DNA from 3 places in the Alistipes sp. i18-0019-D1 genome. Region 3 is predicted to be linked to each of the others. Evidence: riboswitches for the same ligand, from Rfam matches in the RefSeq annotation. Region 3 holds a riboswitch; each other region holds the start of a gene.
The links. A riboswitch is a leader RNA that binds a small molecule or an ion and turns the genes downstream of it on or off. The one in region 3 is predicted to bind cobalamin.
Positions count from the first base shown of each region.

Region 1 (4,149 bases), 1.7 Mb from region 3:
AGGGCGAAGTGCGTCTGCCCGTCGAGGGCGGCAAACACCTCACGTACGACATCGTGGGTTCACACTTCCCGCAGTACGATTTCGTCGTCGTGCTGTCCCACTTCAAGGGGCACGCGATGGGCGGATTCGGCGGCGCGATCAAGAACATCTCCATCGGCATCGCCTCGTCGGCCGGAAAAGCGTGGATTCACTCGGCCGGAAAGACCGAGGACACCGAGAAACTGTGGAGCAGTCTGCCCGCACAGGACGATTTCCTGGAGTCGATGGCCGAAGCGGCCAAGGCCATCGCCGACCATTGCGGCGAGCGGATCCTCTACATCAACGTCATGAACAACCTCTCGGTGGACTGCGACTGCGACGCGCATCCCGAGCCGCCCCGCATGGGCGACATCGGCATCCTCGCCTCGCTGGACCCCGTGGCGCTGGACAAGGCGTGCGTCGACCTGGTCTACGCCTCGCCCGACGAGGGCAAGGTACACCTGATCGAGCGTATGGAATCGCGCCACGGCATCCACACGCTCGAACACGCCGAAGCCATCGGCGTCGGCAGCCGGCGGTACGAACTGGCAGACCTGGACAAATAGCGGAAGCGGCGGCATGAGAAAGTATCTGATCGCCCTGCTGGCGCTCGTTGCGGCGCTTCCGGTGCCGGGAAGACCGAACCCGCCCGCGCAGGAACAAAACAGGGTCCGGCTGTCGAAAATAACGGTCGACCCGGCCCGCGTGACGGAGTACAACGCCCTGCTGAAAGAGGAAATCGAGGCTTCGATGCGGTTGGAACCGGGTGTGCTGACGCTCTATGCCGTGACGGAAAAGGAACGTCCCGAAATCGTGACGATTCTTGAGATATACGCCGACGAAGCCGCTTACCGACACCATATCGGCACGCCCCATTTTCAGAAATACAAGCAGGGGACGCTCGACATGGTGCAGTCGCTGGAACTGATCGACGCCGTGCCGCTGATTCCCGGACTGAAAATCAAATGACAATCCCGGTCCGGCCGGAGCAAGGACATCCCTAAAGGAGGGGATGTCCTTTTTTTATCCCCGGCAGGGCGGGGTCACTCGCCCGGATCGTGCCGGTAGCCCTCCTCGTCGTAGACGGGACGGTCGTCCTCGACGATTTCGTCGATCCCGTCCGGAATCCGGTCGTCGACCGGGATTTCCGTGTCCACCAGGTCCTCCTCGATCAGGTTCTCGTCGCGTTCGCTGCCCGCATAGCCGTTGTTTTCGGTGGAAAGGACCGTGCGGTCGTTCCGGATTTCAAGTTTTCCCATAGCTTTCAGATTTAATCGTTCCCCGGTCCGCCGCAACAACGATACCACGACGGGCGGTTTTCCCGCCTGCTGCGCCACCCAGCCGGACAGGAGCCGGAACGCGTGTTTGTTCACAAAATGTTCATTAAAAGCCCCGGCGGGTATTCCCTTTGCCGGAAACTATCCCTATATTTGTTTCCGTGCAAGGTTCTCCGCCGGCGGCTGCCGGCCCGGGATCAAAAGGGAACTCCTGTGAAAATCAGGGACTATTCCCGTAGCTGTAAGCTCCGTTGCGTTCCGCACACTCTTTGAGCCACTGGTGAAAACCGGGAAGGCGTGCGGGAGGAGCGAGTCAGAAGACCTGCCTTGCCGGAAAAGGTATCCGCCTTCGGGATTTAGGGCGATACCCGGACCATTTTTACACCGATACGTTTTTCAAGGAAGGAACGACCTTTCCCGCGGCTGCCGCGCAGGAGGGAACGTAACCCCGCACAGTGCCGGAACACAAACAAATATGGGATAGATATGGGTATTTCGGAAATTTACATCGTCAAGCGCGACGGCAAACGCGCCGCCTTTTCGGTCGAAAAGATCAAACGCGCGATCAGCAAGGCATTCCTCTCGGTGGGCGGCTACGCCACGGACGACGACCTCACGTCGGTATTGAGCCGCGTCCGCGTCTCGGACGGCATGTCGGTCGAGGAGATCCAAAACCAGGTCGAGGTGGCCCTGATGGCCGAACGCTACTTCGCCGTGGCCAAGAGCTACATGCTCTACCGCCAGAAGCACACCGAAGACCGCGAGGACCGCGAAAAACTCGAATTCCTCATCAACTACTGCGACGCGAAGAACCCCGCGACGGGGTCGAAATACGACGCCAACGCCAACGTCGAGAACAAGAACATCGCCACGCTGATCGGCGAGCTGCCCAAGCAGAACTTCATCCGCCTGAACCGCCGCCTGCTGACCGACCGCATCAAGGAGATGTACGGCAAGGAGCTGTCGGACAAATACCTGCGCCTGCTGAACAACCACTTCATCTACAAGAACGACGAAACGTCGATGGCCAACTACTGCGCCTCGATCACGATGTACCCGTGGCTGCTGGGCGGCACGCTGTCGGTGGGCGGCAACTCGACGCGCCCGACCAACCTCAAGTCGTTCTGCGGGGGATTCGTCAACATGGTCTTCATCGTCTCGTCGATGCTCTCGGGGGCCTGCGCGACGCCCGAATTCCTGATGTACATGAATTACTTCATCGAGCAGGAGTACGGCGAGGATTACTACACGCGCGCCGACGAAGTGGTCGACCTCTCGAAGAAACGGCGCACGATCGACAAGATGATCACCGACTGCTTCGAGCAGATCGTCTACTCGATCAACCAGCCCACCGGGGCACGCAATTTCCAGGCCGTGTTCTGGAACGTCGCCTATTACGACCGCTACTATTTCGAATCGCTCTTCGGGGAGTTCGTCTTTCCGGACGGCTCGAAGCCCCGGTGGGAGTCGCTGTCGTGGCTGCAAAAGCGGTTCATGACGTGGTTCAACCGCGAACGCACGAAAACCGTGCTGACCTTCCCCGTCGAGACGATGGCGCTGCTTACGAAGGACGGCGACGCGATGGACCGCGAGTGGGGCGACTTCACGGCCGAAATGTACGCCGCGGGGCACTCGTTCTTCACCTACATCAGCGACAACGCCGACTCGCTGTCGTCGTGCTGCCGCCTGCGGAACGAAATTCAGGACAACGGGTTCAGCTACACGCTGGGCGCGGGAGGCGTCTCGACGGGATCGAAAAGCGTGCTGACGATCAACTTGAACCGCTGCATCCAGCACGCCGTGAAGAACGGCATGCACTACCTCACCCATCTGGAGGAGGTCGTGGACCTGATGCACAAGGTGCAGATAGCCTACAACGAGAATCTCAAGGAACTAAAGGCCAAGGGCATGCTGCCGCTCTTCGACGCGGGGTACATCAACCTTTCGCGCCAGTATCTGACCATCGGCGTCAATGGGCTGGTCGAGGCCGCGGAATTTCTGGGTATCCGCATCGACGACAACGACGACTACGCCGCATTCGTGCAGGGGGTATTGGGGCTGGTCGAGCGCTACAACAAGAAATACCGCTCGAAGGAGGTGATGTTCAACTGCGAGATGATCCCGGCCGAAAACGTCGGCGTGAAGCACGCCAAGTGGGACCGCGAGGACGGGTATGCCGTGCCGCGCGACTGTTACAACTCCTATTTCTACGTCGTGGAGGACGAGTCGCTGAACGTCATCGACAAGTTCCGCCTCCACGGACGCCGCTACATCGACCGCCTCACGGGCGGCTCGGCCCTGCACATGAACCTCGAAGAGCACCTCTCGAAGGAGCAATACCGCCACCTGCTGCGCGTGGCGGCTGCCGAAGGGTGCAACTACTTCACGTTCAACATCCCCAACACGGTGTGCAACAAGTGCGGCCACATCGACAAACGCTACCTGAAGGAGTGTCCCTCGTGCCACTCGGACGACGTGGACTACCTGACGCGCGTGATCGGCTACATGAAACGCGTCTCGAACTTCTCGGCGGCGCGCCAGCAGGAGGCGGCGCGCCGCTATTACGCCAAGGCGGAGTAGGATGGTGCGGTATCACAATTTCGACATCGTGTTCGCCGAGATTCCCGGCGAAACGACGCTGGCGTTCAATATCACGGGCTGTCCCAACCGCTGCCCGGGATGCCACAGCCCGCACTTGCAGACGGACGAGGGGCGCGTACTCGACGACGCGGAGCTGCTGGCCCTGCTGGCCTGCTACGGACGTTCGGTGACCTGCGTCGCATTCATGGGCGGCGACGCCGAGCCGCACAAGATCGCCCGGCTGGCAAAGACAGTGCGGAAAACCTATCCGGTG
Region 1 covers NZ_AP031424.1:3,681,068-3,685,216, forward strand. Annotated here, with positions in the region: gene ACGHP5_RS15355 (DUF362 domain-containing protein) at 1-584, shown strand, start outside; gene ACGHP5_RS15360 (antibiotic biosynthesis monooxygenase) at 598-987, shown strand; gene ACGHP5_RS15365 (hypothetical protein) at 1,062-1,277, opposite strand; cobalamin riboswitch at 1,445-1,640, shown strand; gene nrdD (anaerobic ribonucleoside-triphosphate reductase) at 1,782-3,875, shown strand; gene nrdG (anaerobic ribonucleoside-triphosphate reductase activating protein) at 3,877-4,149, shown strand, end outside.
Region 1: linked by a shared signal. The riboswitch ahead of nrdD (anaerobic ribonucleoside-triphosphate reductase) and the one ahead of ACGHP5_RS08040 (PKD-like domain-containing protein) in region 3 are both predicted to bind cobalamin.

Region 2 (4,149 bases), 450 kb from region 3:
CCTCGACCTACACGGGCGTGTTCCGGTAGACCGGAACCGGCATCGGAAACAAAGGCAGGACCCGAAAGTGTCCTGCCTTTATTCATTCCAAACGGATCGTTACTCCTTGCAGCAACGCACCGTATAGCCATAGGAACGCTCCTTGTCCAGCTCATTATTGATCGAACCGCTGCTCGACAGTTTGCTGCGGAAGAAGAGGTAATAGGATTTGGCCGAAGAGGCTTCCACCGACCAGTAAGCCCCCGAACCGCCGGTCGAACTGCGCAGGCCCACGATGGCGCCCGAACTGTAATTGCGATAGCCCTGCGCCGGATACCAGGCCGTCCGTCCCCCGTGGGCGTAGGTCATACCGCAATTCGTTCCGTCCCATACCGAAACGCCGTCGATATACTGGCGGCCTGCAATCAGATCCTCCCATGCACCGGTTTCAGGAACCCTGTACCCCGGAGGGCAGGGGTCGTTGAGCGTTTTGGTCTCACCCCACAATGTCGCGTTCGGCGACGCGAGCCAGTTGTAGCCGTTTCCGACCTTATTGTTGTAGAACGTCATGGGATTGGCGGCAGCCCCGTCGGTCGTCGTCGCACTCTTGCTGAAATTCCACCCCAGCGCCGGATAAGCGGGATTCACCGCCGTGCCGTTCTTCGCCTCGAGAAACGCATTGGCCGAAGTTTCCGTTTTCTCGCCCCCGTAGAACGGGTCCTTACGCCCCCACTGGTAATACATGCCGTAAGCGTCCGTGCCGCCTGCGGTCGCACCTACGGCGCCCAGGTTGCGGTCCATGAAGACCGTCCCGTTCCCGTAGGCCATCGTCTGCGGAGCGTCGGTCACCCAGATATGCCAGCTCCAGACGACCCTGCCGTCCTGCATCAGCGCGACCAGCGCATTGCCCTTGCCTTCGCCGACCGTGAAGGAGATGTCACCGGAGACCTTGTCGAGGGCGATTCCCGAAACAAGTCCTTCGGAATCGGTCCACAGCCAGTCGGCCGTCATGTCATCCGCCAGTTCGATCGCCGGCTCGAAACCGACTCCTTCGCCGGCGCCGTTTCCGCGCACCCGGGCATTGAAAACGTAACTCCCGGGAGCCGAAACCACATAGCAGTTGGCCGTCCCCGCAGCGCTCAGGTCATTGATCTGCGCCGCCGAAAGCGTCCCGCCGTCCGTCAGCGCGATTTCCACCCGGCCGTTTTCAGCCTTTACCGACCGGAACAACTCCACGCACTCGTCACCGGTGGCCTCGACCGGATTTCCGGAGGCGTCCCCGATCTGCCACGGCGTCACGGCGGCGTCCGTCGTCACGGTCCAGAGGCCCTTGTCATCGCGTCCCATGACGGGAACAGGTCCCGAGACGGGCATCTTTTCGCCGGAAGCGTCTTTCAGCCACGGTGCATCCTTTTCCGCGGCGAGCGTCCAGTAATACGCGTCCCCTTCGGCCGCAATGCCGATCAGCGGCGCTTCCGCAGCCTCCGCACGGCAGGCTACCGTCACTTCGGTCCCGTCGCGGAACGTGAGCCGTACGCCCTTTTCGGTCTCGGCCAGCGACCGCACTTCCGACTGCGACACGGCTCCGGCCAGCGCTTTCAGCGAGACCAGACCCGCATTCAGGTCCTCGATCTTTTGCAACAGTTCGGCCGAAGGAGGGGGAACGGGTTTGTCTCCGTCCGGGTCCGAGGCCCCGGATTCGCTCTTGCAGCCGCCGAGTAGCAGCGCCCAGGTGCAGATCACAAGTAATTTTTTCATCATGCTTCGTTTTTTAGTTAATGGTTCCATCTGTTCTGTCCCGTCCGTAACGGACAGACTTCACGGAGAATACCGCACAGGCAAAAACAGGCATGACCACCCGGCAAAGCATGGCGACGACTTCCTCATCCGACCGTAAAAAAGTCTGTCCGAAGAGGTTCGCAGCAACAGGAAAAAGAGGGCCGAAGCAAATAAGGACGCACGGAAAAACCGCCGGCGGCGACTTCAGGCACTCCCTTTCTCCGCAGGAGCAAACACCCTATCGCGCAAGGCAGGTCTTCTGACTTGTCCCCCGGGGCGGCGCCTTCCCGGTCCAGGAGGACCAGTGGCTCAAGAATGCCGCAACGAAAAAGCCCTTTCGGGCGGGACTCACAGCAGCGGGAACTGTTGCCGATTCACACGGCATTCCCTTTTAATTCCCCTCCACGGGGAAACCATTGCACGGCAAAGGTACGCTTTTATCGGCAGGAAGCAAGCGATTCGGCGGAATATTTCCGCCGAACGCGCCCCGCGGTTCAGCGCCGCGGGGCGTTCCGGCCACGATGCGCCCTTTTCCGGCGGACGGCGCGCGACTTTGGCACGCGCTTTGTACTTATTTCAGTCAACTGCGGCACAGCAACCGCAGTGAGGTTTCTTCATTTATTTAAGTTTGGGTTAGTAGTTTTAGGAGGGCAACCTCCTGGGGGCAGCAGGCAATCGTGAGATTCCCTGCTGTTTTTTTATCCCCGGAGGCTCTCACTAACCGAACAGATCGTTGAGCACGGCGGCCAGACGGTACGACGCCAGGATCAGCTGGCGTTCGGGCAGCAGGTAGGTGTCCATCACGAACTGCTTGTCGTAGGTCTCGTCGGCCCGCTGCCAGTCGTAGATCACCCGGCAGGCGACGGCCGTTTCGTGCAGCCACTCGCGGGGCGTACCCTTGGCCATCGCAGCCTTTTCACGTTTGGAGAAGGTATCCAGCAGCAGTCGGTACTCGCTGTAACTCCAGCCGTGTGCGCCGTCCAGCACGCCCCAGTCCCACATCGCGTGGTAGGACATCTTTTTCCCGTTGAGGTCCGCACGGCCGCTCTTGCAACCGGGATACTTGACGTGCGAGGGGCAGTGCATGTCGCCCACGATGTGAATGACATACATCAGGTTCAGCCGCACGAGCGAGTCGCTCATGTTCCGGTAGTCCTTCAGCCGCTCGACGGCGCGCATCAGCTCCACGACACAGTTGGTCTTTCCCTTGCGCAGCGTGTCGACCAGCTGCATGTCGGCATCCACGTAGCTCACGTGCTCGACGTCGCGGAATTCTGGCGTGCTGCGGTACTTGTCCATCCACGAAGCGTAGTAGACGATCGAATGTTCGAGGTAGCGGGCGATGTTCTTTTTCGCCCGGGGCGTCAGGTTGCATTCGGCGATGTAGGCGATGGCATCGTGGCGCGTGCGGTCCCACGCCTGCGACGGCAGCGCCGCGCAGAACATGAGGACCAGCAGGAACAGTTTCATTTTTTTCATCGGTTCTAACGGTTAACGGGTTAACGATTCAGCGCGGAAGTTATCGAACTGCACGCGGTTTTTGCTTTTGGTTGCCGGGGCGAACACGAAGCGGGTCGTGGCGTCGGCCCCCGTGACGGTGAAGGAGAATCCCTCCCAGGCGTTGCCGCGCGACAGCGGGAACGAGAGGACCCCGTTTTGGGCGCCCTCGATGCTTCCCGCCCCCTGGATGCTGACCGTCAGCGTTCTGTTCGTATCGGCAGCACCGGAGAAATACTGAAAGAAATAGGTGGCGTCGAAGCTGACCTTCACGTCGTCCGTACCGGCGATGTCCGTGAGCGCCGGAGAGATCAGCCGGCCCAATGCCGACGACGAATTGAGGTGGATATAACCCGGACGGGTGTAGACGCTCTTGTTGGCGGTGTCGTAATCCCAGCCGTTGAGGGACACGGTCCCCTCGTTTTTCAGCAGGTCGAAGCGGATCATTTTGTCGACCGTGCAATAGGTATTGATCCAGTCGGTGTTGGTCGCCAGCAGTTCGCTGCCGCTCCAGGGGTCGGCCCAGGAGAAATCGTCCTGGAAATAGACCGTGGACGACGACGGCACGACGTCGGCCCGGACGGCTTCGGAGGACTCCGACGAAAGGAAGGTCTGCGGAATCTCCTCCTTCGAACTGTTGTAGTTCATGTGGTTGGCCACCACGCGGAAGTTGAAATAGGGGTAATTCCCCAGGCTCTTTCCGGCCAGTCCGCCGACATGCACATGAGGCTCCCACGTCTTGCCCGTGGCGACGGTTCGTCCGTTGGGCAGTTCCACGAAATAAGTGTAGTCCGTGGCATCGGGCACTCCGTTCCACGCGGCCTCGAACCCGTAGGCGCTGTTGGCCGAGACCGTCACGCCGGAGGGCGTCGCCAGCCGGGGCAGACCGCCTCC
Region 2 covers NZ_AP031424.1:2,387,696-2,391,844, reverse strand. Annotated here, with positions in the region: gene purB (adenylosuccinate lyase) at 1-29, shown strand, start outside; gene ACGHP5_RS09920 (PL29 family lyase N-terminal domain-containing protein) at 100-1,737, opposite strand; cobalamin riboswitch at 1,990-2,191, opposite strand; gene ACGHP5_RS09915 (S1/P1 nuclease) at 2,476-3,237, opposite strand; gene ACGHP5_RS09910 (BACON domain-containing protein) at 3,250-4,149, opposite strand, start outside.
Region 2: linked by a shared signal. The riboswitch ahead of ACGHP5_RS09920 (PL29 family lyase N-terminal domain-containing protein) and the one ahead of ACGHP5_RS08040 (PKD-like domain-containing protein) in region 3 are both predicted to bind cobalamin.

Region 3 (4,149 bases):
ATCTGCTCCGTGGAGCCGGATTCCGCCGTCATGTCCGGGCATTCGATATGTCCCGTGATTTCGTAACGTTTGGGGTTGACGATGAAGATGCGGTTGTCCCAGATCTGCGTGACGTAGGCCTTTTCATCCGAAACGAAATGGATGTACCGCGGCGAGGTGAGGTTGGTGATGCGTCCCACCTCGCGGAAGGTGTCGGGGTCGATGGCGAACACGACGTGCGAGTTGTTCGCCACGACCCATCCCACGCCGTTGTGCAGGACCATCGACTGCGCCACGTCGCCCAGCTTGAAGGCGTTGGCCCGGTAGAAAACTTCGTTTTCGACGGTTTTCGTTTCCGGATCGTAATACGACAGCGTGGCGTTTCCGTACTGGAACATGCCCTCGTTGACGATGAACAGACCTCGTTCCGTCGCCGAGAAATCCTCCGTGCGGCCGTAGTCCCACTTCATGCAGCCGCCCAGGGCGGAGAGGCACAAGGCCGCTGTCAGAATCTGTCGTAGGAATCGTTTCATGCGTCGGGAGCGGGAGTGAGGCTATCGGTTGAGGTTCTCGTCGACGGCCATTCCGGCGACTTCGGTCGAGAGTTCGCCCAGTCCTCCGGCGCTGCCGTTGACGGCGCTCTGCACCTTGATGAAGTCGATGTAGCGCAATCCGGCCGGCTGTCCGTCGGGTGTCATGGCGTTGGCGATCTTGAAATAGGTCTTCCCGGTCTTACCCGAAGAATCCAGGTTGTCGCTGCCCGCGTTGTCGACATACCCCCATTCGAACGAGTTGTTCGACCAGTCTCCGCCGGGGTCCTGCGTGGTGTTTTGCCGCAGGCCCGTGCCGTAATAGGTATGGGACTCCTCTTCGAGCCACAGGGGGTAGTAGTAGTCCTGCGGGTGGAACTGCTCCAGGTAGGCTACCTGCCCGCTCCGGTTCAGGTTGTCGGTCCATTTCACCCCCTGTCGGGGGCCGCCGGGCCTGTAATAGGTTACCGCATACTCCTGGGTGGTCCATTCGTTGCCCGTCTCGCTGCCCCGGAGTTCGTACCATTCGTCGTCGGGTTTGCCGTTGCCGTTGACGTCCTGCATCACCCACACGACGCCCGGCTCGTTGCTGCCTTCGAACTGGTTGCCGGGGATCGAAAAGTCGTATCCGCCCTTGTTCTCCACACTGTGGTCGAAGGCGAGGATCACGTAGCCGCCGAAGTTGCCCAGCGAGACGAACTCTCCCTTTTTCAAGCGGTTTTCGGCGTAGAGGCGGGCCTCCTCGAAGGTTTTCTGGCCGGTATATCCGGCCATGTCCTTTTCGTTGACGAACTGTCCGGGCGCAGGCAGGAATTCGAGTACCCGGTCCGCCGCGGGCTGTCCCGTCGTCGTGATGACGCGCTCCGATTCGCGTTCGTAGCAGGTCACCCGGAGCGTTTCCTCGGTGATTCGCTTCGACGACGCGCGCGTGATATGGCGCGAGAGGGGCGCGAGAGGGCTTTCGTCCGTGTCCGTCACCCGGAAGGTGACCTCGTATTCGCCCTCCTTCTCCGGCGTGAAGGCGAACATGCGGTCGGTTGCGCCCTCCTGCAATGTGCCGTCCACGTACCACGTATATTCCGGTCCGACGGCGTCGGCCACCTGCGGCCGCAGGAACAGCGTCCGCCCGAGCGATACGCTCCGCACCAGCGGGTCGGCGGAGTAGGAAGAGGGGATGAACGCGATGCGGACCGGTATGACGTCCACGACGTGCACGGCGAGCGTTTTCTCGGCCGTGCCGTCCTCGTTGGCGGCCGTCAGCCGCAGGGTGCAGTCTCCCGGCCGGGTACGCATGAAGATGTAGTCCTTTTGGGTGGAGACCGGGACGGACGAGTCGTCCAGATACCATTCGTAACGGGCGTTTTCGCCGTTCTGCACCTCCGGTGCGAACGTGTATTCCCGTCCCGTGAGCACGTATAGCCCCGTCGGCGGCACGATGAGCGAGATGATGGGAGGAGCGAGCCGGTTCACGTCGATACGCGCCTCCTTCTCGTCGTATCCCGCCCGGTTTTCGACCCGCAGGGTCACGTAGACGCGGCCCTCCTCGCTGAACGCGTGTTCGAACACGCGCTCCGTGGAAACGACCTCGTCGTCGATCGTCCAGCTGTATGCGGCATCCCCTTCGTTTTCCACGGTCGGCGTGATCGTCACCGTATGACCGATCTTGGCCGCGTAAACGCCAGTTTCGCTGTCGAGCGTGATCCGGGGTTTGCTGTCCGGCAGCGTGATCTCTCCGTCCTTGTTGCAGGCTGCGGCAGCCAGCAATACCGAAAGCAGAACCGGTATCGCCGTCCGTCCGGCGTGACTGAAAAAACAGCTCATATCCTCTTCGTTTAAATCGTTCAACCAATCTTTGCGGATCTCCGAAAGATCCGCATTCGTGCCGGGCGCACGGCATGCGTCCGGCCGGAATTTCGCAGTAACCTGATTTTACATTCGGGGATATGCCTGGAACCGTTTTTCCGGCCGATCACGATCCATTTCCCCCTGGATTGTAAAACCATTGCAGCGGCAGGTCTTCTGACTCGTTCCGGCCCCGGCGCCTTCCCGGTCGCGTGAAAACCAGTGGCAAGAGATTGTCGGGGTCTGATGTGCCGCTTCGGCGGCAGGAACTTACAGCAGAGGGAACTGTTGCCGATTTTCACGGCATTCCCTTTTAATCGCCCGGGGCCGGGGGCCTCGTTCGGCGAACCATTGCACGGCAAAGGTATGGAAAAAAGATGAAAAAGAAGACGCGGCGGCCGAATTTTATGCCGAAGGTCCCGCCGCCCGGGATTCATTTCCGGGCGTTTCCGGGGGCGTAACAGCCCGCCGGACGGGCGGCGGACGCCTGCCCCCCCCCTGGCGCCTGAAAACGAAAAAGTCTTACTTGTCAACGACAAATAAGACTTTTTGCAGTGGATGGCGTGCTTTCTCCCCTTTCTCACGCCTCCTGGAGCTGAATCCGAGATTTGAACTCGGGACCCCTTCATTACGAGTGAAGTGCTCTACCGCTGAGCTAATTCAGCCTTTCGGGAACGCCGAGGTTCCCTTTGGGACTGCAAATATCTGAAAAATATTTTTTTCTCGCAACAATTTTGCGAAAATTCTCGCTTTTCTTGCTATATTCGCGCTAAAACTGACCCGAAGCTATTTTGCGATGATTACTTTTCTGGTGTGCCTGGCGTTGCTGGTGGCCGCATATTTCACCTATGGGCGCTATCTGGAACGGCTCGTCGGCATCGACCCGGCGGTCCCGACGCCCTGCAGCCGCCTTTACGACGGCGTGGACTACGTGCCCCTGCCCCGGTGGCGCATTTTCCTGATCCAACTGCTCAACATTGCGGGGCTCGGTCCGATTTTCGGTGCCGTGCTCGGTGCGGCCTACGGTCCGGTCGCGTTTCTGTGGATCACTTTCGGTGGTATCTTTATGGGTGCGGCCCATGATTTTATCGCCGGGGTCATTTCCCTGCGCCACGACGGCGCGAGCCTTCCCGAGACGGCCGGGGTCTACCTCGGCGGCGGCATGAAGTTCGTCATGCGGCTCTTTTCCGCCGGGCTGATGATCCTCGTGGGGGCGGTGTTCCTCTCGCAGCCCGCCTCGCTCATCGCCAACCGCCTCGACGTTCCGGCGCTCGAAGGCATCGCCTTCGGCGGTTTCTCGTGGCTGCTGCTGATTGTGCTGGGCGTGATTCTCGTCTACTACATCGCCGCCACGCTGCTGCCCGTCGACAAGATCATCGGCCGCATCTACCCGGTCTTCGGCTTCGCGCTGCTGTTCATGGCCGTCGGCATCCTCGTCGTGCTGCTTTTCAGCGGCGAATACGCCATTCCGGAATTCACCTCCTTCGAAAACTGTATCGCCGATGCGAAGGACTTCCCGATCGTCCCGATGCTCTTCACGACCATTGCCTGCGGCGCCATTTCGGGCTTCCACGCCACGCAGTCGCCGCTGATGGCCCGTTGCATGCGCAACGAGCGCGAAAGCCGCTCGGTCTTCTACGGCGCGATGATTTCCGAATCTATCATCGCCCTCGTCTGGGCTGCCGTCGCCATGGCCTTCTGGGGCGATGTCGCGGGGCTGAACGCTGCCATCGCCGAATACGGGGGGCAGGCGGCCGTGATGATCGACGTGATCGCCAACAAGACGCTGGGTCCCGTG
Region 3 covers NZ_AP031424.1:1,939,061-1,943,209, forward strand. Annotated here, with positions in the region: gene ACGHP5_RS08035 (YncE family protein) at 1-512, opposite strand, end outside; gene ACGHP5_RS08040 (PKD-like domain-containing protein) at 534-2,330, opposite strand; cobalamin riboswitch at 2,501-2,719, opposite strand; tRNA gene ACGHP5_RS08045 (tRNA-Thr) at 2,942-3,016, opposite strand; gene ACGHP5_RS08050 (carbon starvation protein A) at 3,148-4,149, shown strand, end outside.